DNA from 3 places in the Microbulbifer sp. SH-1 genome. Region 2 is predicted to be linked to each of the others. Evidence: predicted binding sites of a transcription regulator. Region 2 holds the regulator's gene; each other region holds the start of a gene.

Region 1 (4,382 bases), 2.1 Mb from region 2:
GTGATGCCGACGTAACACAGGCGGCGCTCCTCTTCCATGCGCCCCGGTTCCTGTGCGGACATCTTGTGCGGGAACAGGTTTTCCTCCACGCCGGCCATAAATACCAGCGGGAATTCCAGTCCCTTGGCCGAGTGCAGGGTCATCAGCTGCACCGCATCTTCGAACTCGTCCGCCTGGCCCTCGCCGGCATCCAGTGCGGCACTGTCGAGGAACTGGTTCAGCAGCGGAACGTCCTCTTCTTCCACCACTTCGCCGTCGGCATCGGTGGCCTGGGGCACACCGTCGAAGCTGCGACAGGCGCTCACCAGTTCCTGCAGGTTCTCCACCCGGGTCTGGCCCTTCTCGCCTTTTTCCTTGCTGTGGAAATCCACCAGCCCGGTCTGCTCGATGGCGAGTTCGGCGATATGGTCGAGGGTCTTGTCGGTGCTCTCTTCGTCCAGCGCGTCGATCAGGCTGAGGAAGCTCGCCAGTGCGCTGCCGGCGCGGGCCGTCAGCACTTTCTGCTGCAGCATTTTCTCCGCCGCCGCCCACATGGAGCTGCCGTGTTCGCGCGCGAATTCCCGCACCATATCCACGGTGCGCGCGCCGATGCCGCGGGTGGGCGTGTTCACCACGCGTTCGAACGAGGTGTCGTCGTGGCGGTTGGTGATCAGGCGCATGTAGGCGAGCGCGTTCTTGATCTCGAGGCGCTCGTAGAAACGCTGGCCGCCGTAGATGCGGTAGGGCACGTGTTCGCGCAGCAAGGCCTCTTCCAGCACCCGCGACTGCGCGTTGGAGCGGTACAGGATGGCGACGCTGTCGCGGCGGTTGCCGTCGCGCACCCAGTCGCGGATGCGCTCGACAATAAAGCGCGCTTCGTCCTGCTCGTTGTAGGCGGAGTAGAGCGCAATGGGCTCGCCTTTCTCACCCTCGGTCCACAGCTCTTTGCCGAGGCGGCCGTGATTGTGGGCGATAACCGCGTTGGCGGCGTTGAGGATGGTGCTGGTGGAGCGGTAGTTTTGCTCCAGGCGCACCGTCTGCACATCCTTGCGGTCCACCTCGAAGTGCTGGATGTTCTCGATCTTCGCTCCGCGCCAACCGTAGATGGACTGGTCGTCGTCGCCGACCGCGGTGATGGCGCACTCGTCCCCGGCCAGCAGGCGCAGCCAGGCGTATTGGATGGTGTTGGTATCCTGGAACTCGTCGACGAGGATATACGGGAAGCGGCGGCGGTAGTGGGCGAGGATGCCGTCGTTGTTCAACAGCAGCTCGTGGGCGCGTAGCAGCAGCTCGCCGAAGTCGACGAGACCGGCGCGCTGGCAGGCCTCCTCGTAGGCGGCGTAGATGCGCACCATAGTGGCGAGCCAGGGATCGCCGCTCTGCTGGATGTACTGGGGGCGCAGGCCTTCGTCTTTCTGCGCGCCGATCCACCACTGGGTTTCCCGCGGCGACCACTTCTTCTCATCCAGCCCCAGCTCGTTTTGCACCCGCTTGATCAGGCGCAGCTGGTCGTCGCTGTCGAGAATCTGGAAGTTCTGCGGCAGCCTGGCCTCTTGCCAGTGGGCGCGCAGCAGGCGGTGGGCGAGGCCGTGGAAGGTACCCACCCACATACCGAAGGTATTCACCCCCAGCAGCTCCTCGATGCGCCCGCGCATCTCGCGCGCGGCCTTGTTGGTGAAGGTCACCGCCATGATGGAGTAGGGCGATGCGCCCTCGACCATCATCAGCCAGGCGATACGGTGCACCAGCACGCGGGTCTTGCCCGAGCCGGCACCGGCGAGAACCAGTTGGTTGCCCGGCGGCGCGGCTACGGCCTCGCGCTGGGCGTCGTTTAGAGGGTCTAAGAGTTCAGATACGTCCATGGGCGCGATTGTATCAGGGGTCGGGGGAGAACTGGGTATATAAACAGGTTTTAAACAATCTGCGATTGCTTGTAGGAGCCTGCCTGCAGGCGAACCGCCATGGACTCCGCGAATGTTCGCCTGCAGGCAGGCTCCTACAGGGGTGCATCGACCGCCACGCAAAGCGCTGCCAACGCTCGCCAGCACTCCGCCATGCCGCTAAACTGCACAACCTGAACCAGAGAAGGTGTTGTCGTGAAGCCAGCGGAAGTCACGCAAAAAATCAGCGAACAGCTGAGTTCCATGCGCAAATCTGAGCGCAAGGTCGCGGAGTATATCCTCGCCAACCCCGGCGAAATCATCCATATGCGCATCGTCGACCTGGCCACCGAGGCCCAGGTGAGCGAACCGACGGTGGTGCGTTTCTGCCGCGCCGTGGGCTGTTCCGGGTTCCAGGAATTCAAGCTCAACCTGGCCCAGCAGCTGGCCTCCAGCCCCAGTTTCGGCCAGATTGCGGTGACCGAAACCGACACCATCGCCGAGTACAAGCGCAAGGTGTTCGACTCCACCGTCGATACCCTGCTGAACGTGCGCGACAAGATCGACGCGCGCGCGCTGGAAGCCGCGGTGACCGCCATCGCCGCCGCCAAGCGGGTGGAGTTCTTCGGTTTTGGCGCCTCCGGTGCCGTGGCCGCCGATGCCCAGCACAAGTTCTTCCGCCTGCAGCTCGCCGCTGCCGCCCACTCCGACCACCATATGCAGAGTATGTCCGCCATGAGCATGGAGCCGGGCGATGTGGTTGTCGCCATCTCGCAAAGCGGGCGCACCTCCTCGCTGCTGCGCTCCATGGAAATGGCCAAGGCCCAGGGCGCCACGGTGATCGGCCTCGGTCCCAGCGGCTCGCCGGTCACGCGCAAGTCCAGTATCCCCCTGGAAGTGGACGTGGAAGAGGACATCGAGCTGTACACGCCGCTGTCGTCCCGTATTGCCCACCTGGTGGTGATCGACGTACTCGCCATCGGCGTTGCCCAGCGCAAAGGCCCGCAGCTGCAGGAGCACCTGTTGAAGCTGAAGAAGGGGCTGTACAACCTTCGCGAAGAAAAGCACTGATCAGGGTGTCATATGCAGGGAAGCAGCGGCGAACAGACGACAAACTTCTCTGATGCGGACAGTCTCGGCGCCCCTGAAAAGCACCTGATTCTCGCCGCGGCCCTGATCCAGGGCCTCGCGCTCTACGCCCTCAAATTCTTCACCGCCGTCGACGCTTGGTCACCGGTGTGGCAGTACCTCAGCTACACCCTCGTCATCGCCATTCCGCCGCTGGTGATCGTCACCGTCGCCCCTCGCCTCGCGCGGGGTTACTGGTGGCTGGTGACCGGCTACGCCGTGCTGCTGGCGACACTCGCCGCTTACCGCGGCTACCAATGCACCCCCGCAGACCAAGTGTACTGTGGCGATCCCCACGAGTTCGTGCCGACGATCGCCATCGCCACCTTTATCGTCGCCTTTCTGCTGCGCGCCTGCGCCACCGGGATGGCACGGCTGCGAAAGCCGGAGTACTCCGCGCTGTTTCACTACTCCTGGGACAACGCCCTCACCGCGGGCCTGACACTGGTGTTTACCGGGATTTTCTGGCTGATCCTGTTTCTGTGGCAGGCGCTGTTCAAACTGGTGGGGGTTGCGTTTTTCCACGAGCTGTTCGAGGAGGACTGGTTTTTCTACCCGGTGACCTGGCTGGTGGCCGGCAGCGGCGCCATCCTGTTCCGCTCGCAGCAGAGCTTTGTGCTAACCCTGAAGCGCCTGTTGCGCACCATGCTGGTGGCGCTGCTGCCGCTACTGGCGGTACTCACCATCGTGTTCCTCGCCACCCTGCCGTTTACCGGCCTGCAACCCATCTGGGATACCGGGCGCGGCAGCGCGCTGTTGCTGTGGCTGGTGGCGCTGCTGCTGTTTTTCACCAACGGCGTGATCCAGGACGACTTCCCGTTTGCGCGCTATCCGCGCTGGATCAACCGGGTGCTGCTGCTGGCTTTGGTGGTTGCGCCGTTTTACACGGCCTTCGCACTCTACGGCCTGTGGTTGCGGATAGCCCAGTACGGCTGGACGCCGGAGCGGCTGTGGGGGTTCGTGGTGGCACTGACGCTGGCGCTGCTGGCACTGAGCTACAGCCTGTCGATCCTGCGCCGCGGCGAGCGCTGGTCGGAGTGGCTGCGGCGGATCAATACCGGGCTGGCGCTGTGGGTGCTGGCGGTGTGCCTCGTCACGCAGGCGCCGCTGGTGAATTTCTGGCGCATCAGTGCCGACAGCCAGCTGGCGCGCTTGCAGGACGGGCGCACGGAACTGGCGGATTTCGATTTCTTTTTCCTGCGGCGGGAATTGGGGCGCCCGGGGTGGGAGGCATTGCAGACGCTGGAGAAGCTGCCCCAGGTCCAGCAGAACCACGCGCTTACGGCCTATCTCCAGGAGTTGAAGGGAGAAACCGACGGCATCTGGAAGCTGCGCGAAAACCCGCTACAAGCGCAGGCCAGAGAACAGAAACTGCGTGAGGTCGCTGTACTGCCC
Region 2 (4,382 bases):
CGAGGCCATTCGCCCTTCCGATGTGCGGGTCAAGCCCAACATGTTGTCCGGTATGGAGCGGGATGCTGAGCGCCTTTACACCTTGATCTGGCAACAGTTCGTTGCATGTCAGATGACACCTGCACAGTTCACGTCCACGTCTGTGGTGGTGAGTGCCGGAGACTTTGAGTTGCGCACCCGCGGCCGGGTTATCCGTTTTGACGGCTTTCTCAAAGTGGCGCCGCCGCAGAGCAAGAAAGACGAAGATCTGGCATTGCCGGACATCAAGGTTGGGGAAAAACTCAATCTCAAGAAACTGGATCCGAAACAGCATTTCACCAAGCCGCCGGCGCGCTTCAGCGAGGCAGCCCTGGTAAAAGAGCTGGAAAAACGCGGTATCGGCCGGCCGTCTACCTACGCGTCGATTATTTCCACCATTCAGGATCGCGGCTATGTGCGCCTGGAAAACCGCCGTTTCTACGCGGAAAAAATGGGCGACATCGTCACCGACCGTCTGAGTGAAAGCTTCACCGACCTGATGGACTACGGTTTCACCGCGAGCCTGGAAGAATCCCTGGATGCCGTGGCTGAAGGGAAAAAAGGGTGGAAGGCACTTCTGGATGAGTTCTACACGGACTTCAGCAAGCGCCTGGAACAAGCTCAGGATACCGACGGTGGCATGCGACGCAATGCGCCCACGGATACCGATATCAAGTGCGGTCAGTGCGGCCGCCATATGCAGATTCGCACCGGTTCCACCGGCGTTTTCCTGGGGTGTTCCGGCTATGCGTTACCGCCAAAGGAGCGCTGCACCAACACCATGAATCTGGTGTCCGGCGAAGAGGCTATCGACGCGGATAAGGATGACGAAGCCGAAACCCGTCAACTGCGGGACAAACATCGGTGCCCCAAATGCGGCACCGCTATGGACAGTTATCTGGTGGACGAGCAGCGCAAGCTGCATATCTGCGGAAACAACCCGGACTGCAACGGCTTCGAGGTGGAAAAGGGCACGTTCAAGATCAAGGGTTATGACGGCCCATTGATTGAGTGCGACAAGTGCGGCAGCGACATGCAGTTGAAGTCTGGCCGCTTTGGCAAATACTTCGGCTGCACCAATGATGCCTGTAAAAACACCCGCAAACTGCTCAAGAACGGTCAGCCCGCGCCGCCGAAAATGGACCCGGTACCCATGCCGGAGCTCGCCTGTGAAAAGGTCGACGACACTTACATCCTGCGCGACGGTGCTTCGGGTCTGTTCCTGGCTGCCAGCCAGTTCCCGAAAAACCGCGAGACCCGCGCGCCGCTGGTGAAGGAGCTGCTGCCGCATAAGGATGAGATTGATCCCAAGTACAGTTTCCTGTTCTCCGCACCTACGGAAGACAGCGAGGGCCGGGATACGGTTGTGCGTTTTAGCCGCAAAACCCAGGAACAGTACGTGCAATCCGAGGAAGACGGCAAGGCAACCGGCTGGAAGGCGTTCTATACCGGCGGTAAATGGCTGGTAGAGGACTCAGGCAGCAAATCCGCAGGGCCGAAAAAATCGGCTGCTAAAAAGGCGCCGGCGAAAAAGGCCGCGGCCAAAAAAGCAGCCGCGAAAAAAGCCCCGGCCAAAAAGTCACCGGCGAAATAGGTGAAGCAATGAGCAACCCCTATACCGGTCTGGTGGCTTCGGCCCTGCGAAAATCAGAGCTGATATTGCATTCACTGGATACCGCCGACGATGAAAGCCCGCCGCTGTTGCGGTCCGCGCTGCTTGAGGGTGCGTTGTTGCAGTTGTGGCGGGCTTATCGCGCGTTTCTGGCAGAGCAGGGCTACCAGCTGCAACTGGGCTTCAGACCTGGTGGCGAGCCGGACACTGCGGTCCGGTTACAGGAGCTGGTAAGTGCGCGCAACAAATACAGCGCTGAGGTCGCTGAGCTGCTGGATCTGGAGGAAAACCCCGAGAGCTGGTTTGCGGCTATGGCGCACTGCTGGCGGGGGTTGTGGCGCCCCACGGCGGGTGGAGGCCAGGAGTCTTCTCCGACCGCCAGCGGTGTGCAGTCCCTGATACCCCTGCGGCAGGTGGATTCAAACATTCCTGCCAGTCTCAGTGTGGAGAGCCTCAGATTTTGGCAGCGCCAGCTCGGCGAGCTGGTGGCACGGCAGCGCGCCCAGAGCGTGGAATGGTGATCAGGTTAGTGCGGCGCCACTCCCGACCGTGTCTGGCCACTGAATAATCACTGATCCCTGTGTTACACTGCCCGCAAATCCCGCTGTAACTGGAGAAGTGAATGTCCTCTGAGACTTACGAAATCATCGAGTTGTCCAATGGTGATGTGGCGCTGCGACGCGCTGGTCACAGGGAGGACCCGCTGGTGCGTATTCATTTCTCGGACGAAAGCCTGAACTTCCTGCGCGAGCACAAGATTGCGATCGCTCGTGCCATGTTGGAGGCCGGTATTGAGGCGGTGCAGGATCTCGGTGCCCTGGAGCCGGAACCCTTTGAAGAGGAAGAGGTGGACGTTACGGAACACACCATCCACTGAGGAGGAAAGCTCCCGGTGGACCAACAAAAACGGGGCTCGATGAGCCCCGTTTTTGTTGGATGACGCACAGGCTATTCGCCTGCAGGTTAGAACGGGTTCTGGCGAATTACGCCGACCGCGAGTCCTTCAATCGCGAAATTCTTGTCGCGCATATCTACTTCGATGACGTCAAATTCTTCATTCTCCGGCAACAGCTGGACCATCGCCTGGTTGCCGCGGCGCTTAAAGCGCTTAACGGTCACCTCGTCTTCGATTCGCGCCACCACAATCTGTCCGTTGCGGATATTGTCGGTGCGCTGTACCGCGAGAAGGTCTCCATCAAAAATGCCGGCGTTCTTCATGCTCATGCCGTGCACCCGCAACAGGTAATCCGCCGGCGGGTGGAAGAATTCCGCGGGGATCTCGCAGTACTCCTCGATATTCTCCTCCGCCAGAATCGGGTTGCCCGCGGCTACCCGGCCAACAATGGGTAGGCCACTCTGGTGGCCGGGAATGCGAATGCCCCGGGAAGCACCGGCAACCATTTCAATCGCCCCCTTGCGCGCGAGCGCCTTTAGGTGTTCTTCCGCTGCGTTTGGCGAGCGAAAGCCCAATTCCTGTGCGATCTCGGCCCGGGTGGGCGGGTAACCCGTTTCGTCCAGATAGGATTTGATCAGTTCCAGTACCTGAGCCTGGCGAGCAGTGAGGTTTGTCATGGGCGTTTCCTGTTGTCTGTATTTTTATACAGTTGCTGGGATTATATACAGATTTCTCCCTCACGCAATCCACAAGGCTCTCGCGTCAATACTGCTAGACTTGGAGGGACCGGCGAACTCCAAAACCTGCGCTGACTCGGTTTGCCGATTCGCTGCCAACATAAGAAGTAAGAGCGATTAGGAGAAGGCATATGCTGGATGCAAAAATGCCGGAAGCGTGGCGCGTGCTTCGTATTCAGTCTGAACTCGTCGATGGCATAGAGCGCCTGATTACGCTTAAGGGTGCGGTGACCGTATTTGGCAGCGCACGTTTTCGGGAAGACGCTGTTGAGTACCAACAAGGGGTGCGGCTGGGCGAGCTGCTGGCGGGTGAGGGCATCCCGGTTATCACCGGCGGTGGCCCGGGTATTATGGAGGCGTGCAATCGCGGCGCATTTACCCATGCCGGCGCTTCAATAGGCCTGAATATCGAGCTGCCATTCGAACAGGTGCCCAACCCCTATTTGGATATCCACCTGAACTTCCGCTATTTCTTCGTGCGCAAATTCATGTTTGTGAAGCATGCGGTTGGCTTCATAGCCATGCCTGGGGGCTATGGCACCATGGATGAGCTGTTTGAGGCGCTGACGCTGGTGCAGACCCAGAAGGTGCGGCGTTTTCCCATTGTGCTGGTCGGGAAGCGCTACTGGTCTGGTCTGCTGGAGTGGCTGGTGGGTACCGTACTTGAGCGCGCGTGTATCGATGCCGCTGATCTGGAGCTGTTCAAACTGGTGGATACCGTGGATGAGGCAGCGGAAATCATCATCGACTTCATTCGTAAGCGGGATGAGTAGAGACCGTCGCCCGCTGGGGCTGGTTGAGCCTGTTGTTCGTCTGGGCAACATTCGTCCGGGCAACAATCGCCATCACGGCCCTTCGTCTGTTCCCGGGAAGGTTTCACCCTCAAGGCGGTCTATGGTGCTCTGAACCGGAGAAAAAATCGGACTGGTGTAGCCGGAGTCTTCGTCGTCCTGCATCTCTTGCGCCCAGGAGCCGTAGCCCGCGTTGGCATCTTCCGGAGCTGCGGCGCCGATGACGGGCAATCGCGGCCAACTGTGAAAATCAATTTCATCAAGAGTGCCGTCGAGATACTGAATCTCGATGGTGCGGGATGGTTGGTCCACAGCGACCACTTCAAACA
Region 3 (4,382 bases), 1.2 Mb from region 2:
AAGCCCAGGCCCACTGGAAATTGAAACCGCCGAGCCAACCAGTCACATCGAGCACTTCGCCGATGAAATACAGTCCCGGTTGTTTCATGCTTTCCATGCTGCGCGACGACACCTCATTGGTATCTACCCCCCCCAGAGTTACCTCCGCGGTGCGGTAGCCTTCGGTACCCTCGGGAATCAATGTCCAGGTCTGGAGTTTCTCCCCCACCGCACGCAATTCACTGTCACCGTAGTGCTTCAGCGGTTTGCTCTGCAGGCCATTTCTCAGCAGGAAGAACTGCACCAGCTTTTTGCTCCAGAACTCGCTCAGTACTGTATGCAAAAAGCTCTCCTGCTTTTTACCGCGCTGTTCCATGAGCCACTCGGACAAATCCAACCCCGGTACCAGGTCGAACGCCACGGGCATCCCCTCTTTCCAATGGCTGGAAATCTGCAATACAGAAGGCCCCGAGAGCCCCTTGTGGGTAAACAGCATCTGCTCGTGAAAACTGCCTGCGCCACAACGGGCGGTGACTGCCAGTGAAGTACCCGGCAATTCCTGCTGCCGCTCCAATGAACGTTTGTTCAGGGTAAACGGCACCAGCGCCGCGCGGGTGGGAACAATGCTGTGGCCGAACTGGCGGGCAACCTCGTAGCCAAAACCGGTGGCACCCATGGTGGGGATCGACAGGCCGCCGGTGGCAATCACCAGGGATTCGCACACCACTTTGCCAAGCGAGGTGTGCACTTCGAACCCCGTCGTCTGCAGTGGTTCAATACGCTGTATCTCACAGCGGGTACGGATCTGTGCTTTCGCCTCGCGGCACTCTGCGAGTAGCAAGTCGACGATGTCGCGGGACTTGTTGTCGCAGAACAGCTGGCCGAGGGTTTTCTCGTGATAGGGAATTCCGTGTTTTTCCACCAGCGCGATAAAGTCCCACTGGGTATAGCGGGCCAGGGCGGATTTACAGAAGTGGGGGTTTGCACTGTAGAAGTTGTCCGGCGCGGTATACAGATTGGTGAAATTGCAGCGGCCGCCACCGGACATCAGGATTTTCTTGCCGACCTTGTTGGCGTGGTCCAGCACCAGCACACTGCGGCCGCGCTTGCCCGCCACCGAAGCGCACATCAGGCCGGCGGCGCCGGCGCCGATGATCAGTACATCGGCCTGGGTGGGGAAGTCGGTCATGGAATTTTAAGATCAGGTCTTTGGCAGGGTCACGCCGCGCTGGCCCTGGTACTTGCCGCCGCGGTCCTTGTAGGACACATCGCAGATCTCGTCGGATTCGAAGAACAGCATCTGCGCCACGCCTTCGTTAGCGTAGATCTTCGCCGGCAGGTTGGTGGTATTCGAGAACTCCAGGGTCACATGCCCTTCCCACTCAGGCTCCAGCGGGGTCACGTTCACGATGATACCGCAGCGCGCGTAGGTGGACTTACCCAGGCAGATGGTCAGTACCGAACGCGGGATACGGAAGTACTCCACGGTGCGGGCCAGAGCGAAGGAGTTCGGAGGGATGATGCAGTAATCGCCTTCCACATCCACAAAGCTGTCCTGGTCGAATGCCTTCGGATCGACAGTAGCGGAGTGTACGTTGGTGAAAATCTTGAATTCGTTGGCGCAGCGTACATCGTAACCGTAACTGGACGTGCCGTAGGAGATCAGCCGGTCTCCGGATGTCCCGTGGCGAACCTGACCCGGTTCAAAGGGCTCAATCATGCCCTCGCTTTCAGCCATACGGCGAATCCACTTGTCGGATTTGATACTCACCCTGCCCCCTCGATTTGCACAAATGTCTGGTCATAAAAAAGAGGCCGAATCATAGCCGTTTTGCCCTGTGCAAAAAAGTGTCAGCCATTGCAACCGCCCCCGGTATTCCTCCTGCTATCCCCACTTGCCGCCCCCGAACAACTACTGTATAAATTGACAGCATTCACTGTATGGACAACCAGTAACCCAGGATTGAACAGCCAGCGCGGAGCGAGCCGATCGTGAACAACGCCGAAAACTTCATGCAAAACAAGCCGTTAAGTGAGCAGACCGCCGCTCACCCAGCACAACCGTTGCAACAGCTGCTGACCCGGCCGGATATCTGGCAGCTGGCCAGCCGCCAGCGCCAACCCCGCACCGGTATCAGCACCGGCTACCGCGGTCTCGACGCACTGCTCGCCAGCCACGGATGGCCCCGCGGCGCCAGTACTGAGCTGTTGGTCGACAAGGCCGGTATCGGCGAGGTCAGCCTGATCCTGCCAGCGTTGGCGGAAATGACCCGGCAGAATCGCCTGGTGATTCTGCTCAACCCACCCCACATCCCCTATGCGCCGGCACTGGCACAGGCCGGGGTACAGTTGGAAAAACTGCTGCTGCTTCACCCCCGGGGGCAGCGGGATCAGCTGTGGGCGGCAGAACAGGCCTTGCAGTCCGGTGCCTGTGGTGCGCTGGTCAGCTGGCAGGGCCGGGAGACGTTAGCCGACAAAGACCTGCGCCGCCTGCAGCTCGCCGCCCGGGAGGGGAGCGGCCTGCACTTCCACTTCCGCCCCGGCTCCAGCGCCAGCACACCCTCACCCGCCGCTCTGCGCCTGCAATTGCACAGCGACGGCGAACAGCTGGCCCTGCAGCTGCTGAAGCAACTGAATGGCAAATCCGGCCAGCGCCTGCACCTGGCCCGCAACCCGGATCTGACCCGCCGGGACCAACCGTTGCACTGACAGAACCGCCAACCACCCGTAGGAGCCTGCCTTGCAGGCGAACAAGAGAAGTACGCAGTAGCCCTTCGCCTGCAAGCAGGCTCCTACAGGCAAGAATCAGGAATCGACAATGCTCTGGCTCTGCATCCAACTGCCCAAACTCTCCCTCGAGGCCCTCACCCGCGCCCACCGCGCCGGTGACACGGCACCCGTGGCCGTATCCCAGAGCAACCTCATCATAGAAGCCAACCTCGCCGCCCACGCCCTCAACATAGAACCGGGACTCAGCATCGCCACCGCCTGTGCCTATTGCCCGGGCCTGCAGCTGCTGGAGCGGGATACCGAGCGGGAGGCCCAGCTGCTGCAGCAATTGGCCCAGTGGGCCTACGGTTTTACTCCCGTGGTATCCCCCCGTATTGGCAATTCCGACAGCAAGGCCCTGAGCGAAGGCCCTGCCTGCCTGTTCCTGGAACTCGGTGGCAGTCTCAAGGCCCAGGGCGGCCTCGCCCCCCTGCTGCAACAGCTCGGCAAGGAACTGCACAAAATGCGCATCAGCCATCAGATGGGCCTCGGCCACAGCCCCAGTGCCGCGCACCTGCTCAGCCAGCTGCCGGAGCACCGCCAGTGGCTGGCGGAGACCCGCACTCCACCCAGCCCCCAGCAATGGAAGCAGTGGATCAGCTTCGCCCCCAGCAAACTGCTCGACTGTAGCAACAAGGCCATCGCCAAACTCTATGCCTGCGGCATAAAACGGGTCAGCCAACTGCTCGCCATTCCCCTCTCGGAAGTAGGCAACCGCTTCGGACGCGACTTTATCGACTACCTCGCCCGCCTCAACGGCTCGCGCCCGGACCCGGTGCCCGGCTACCAGCCGCCCGCAGAATTTCACAGCGAACTCTTTTTCCCAAGCCCACTGGATAATAGCGAGCAGCTGCTGTTCCCCGCCGGCCGCCTGGTGCGGGAACTCTGCCGGCAGCTACAGCGGCGCCAGCTGTACAGCCCGACCCTGTACTGGGTACTGGACTACGGCAGCCGCGGAGCCGAGGTAGTCAACGTGGAACTTTCGCGTCCGCTGTTCGATCCCCAACGGCTGATTGCGCTGACCAAACTGCAACTGGAGCGGGTAGAACTGAAGGAGCCGGTGCAGGCATTGGCACTGCGCTGCAAACAGCTGCGCCCACTGGAAACAACGATGTTGCGGGAGGATTTTTTTGAGGAGAGCGGCAACCAGCACGAGAGTTACCAGCTGATCGACAAACTCAAGGCCCGCCTCGGCCACCAGGCCCTTTCCGGCGTCACCCTCAAGGAAAGCTACCTGCCGGAGCAAGCCTGGGCCAGCGCCGACAGTCTCAACCTACAGAGCAAACCGCGCGGGCACCAGCTGCATCCAATCAATGCTCCCCGCCCCAACTGGCTGCTGTCGCGGCCCGACCGAATCCAGCAGCGGGATCACAGCCTGTTTTACGACGGCGAGCTGCAACTGCTGCAAGGCCCCGAGCGCATCGACGGCTACTGGTGGCAACACCACCGCCACGCCCGCGACTACTACATCGCCCGCGGCCCCCAGGGGAGCTTGTACTGGGTGTTTCAGGATCTGACGTCGGAGGACTGGTTTCTGCATGGGGTTTATTCATAACCAGGCCAAGCAGCCCTGCGTCTACCTGCTTGCCAGCCAGCGTAATGGCACGCTCTATACCGGTGTCACATCGAATTTG

Evidence for each region. The regulator LexA, encoded in region 2, represses DNA repair genes until DNA is damaged. The targets are predictions, from matches to a motif close to ACTGTNTNTANANACAGT.
Region 1: uvrD (DNA helicase II) is a predicted target of LexA. The motif match lies at 1,872-1,889, and genes of this name have one in related genera.
Region 3: imuA (translesion DNA synthesis-associated protein ImuA) is a predicted target of LexA. The motif match lies at 1,894-1,911, and genes of this name have one in related genera.

What each region holds. Positions count from the first base shown of each region.
Region 1 covers NZ_CP046948.1:3,444,306-3,448,687, reverse strand. Annotated here, with positions in the region: gene uvrD (DNA helicase II) at 1-1,841, opposite strand, end outside; gene hexR (transcriptional regulator HexR) at 2,076-2,930, shown strand; gene GNX18_RS14100 (DUF4153 domain-containing protein) at 2,943-4,382, shown strand, end outside.
Region 2 covers NZ_CP046948.1:1,314,109-1,318,490, reverse strand. Annotated here, with positions in the region: gene topA (type I DNA topoisomerase) at 1-1,612, shown strand, start outside; gene GNX18_RS05815 (DUF6586 family protein) at 1,621-2,151, shown strand; gene GNX18_RS05810 (hypothetical protein) at 2,253-2,507, shown strand; gene lexA (transcriptional repressor LexA) at 2,594-3,202, opposite strand; gene GNX18_RS05800 (TIGR00730 family Rossman fold protein) at 3,394-4,035, shown strand; gene GNX18_RS05795 (DUF6763 family protein) at 4,108-4,382, opposite strand, start outside.
Region 3 covers NZ_CP046948.1:151,010-155,391, reverse strand. Annotated here, with positions in the region: gene GNX18_RS00770 (NAD(P)/FAD-dependent oxidoreductase) at 1-1,168, opposite strand, end outside; gene dcd (dCTP deaminase) at 1,181-1,750, opposite strand; gene imuA (translesion DNA synthesis-associated protein ImuA) at 1,972-2,688, shown strand; gene GNX18_RS00755 (DNA polymerase Y family protein) at 2,798-4,303, shown strand; gene GNX18_RS00750 (GIY-YIG nuclease family protein) at 4,287-4,382, shown strand, end outside.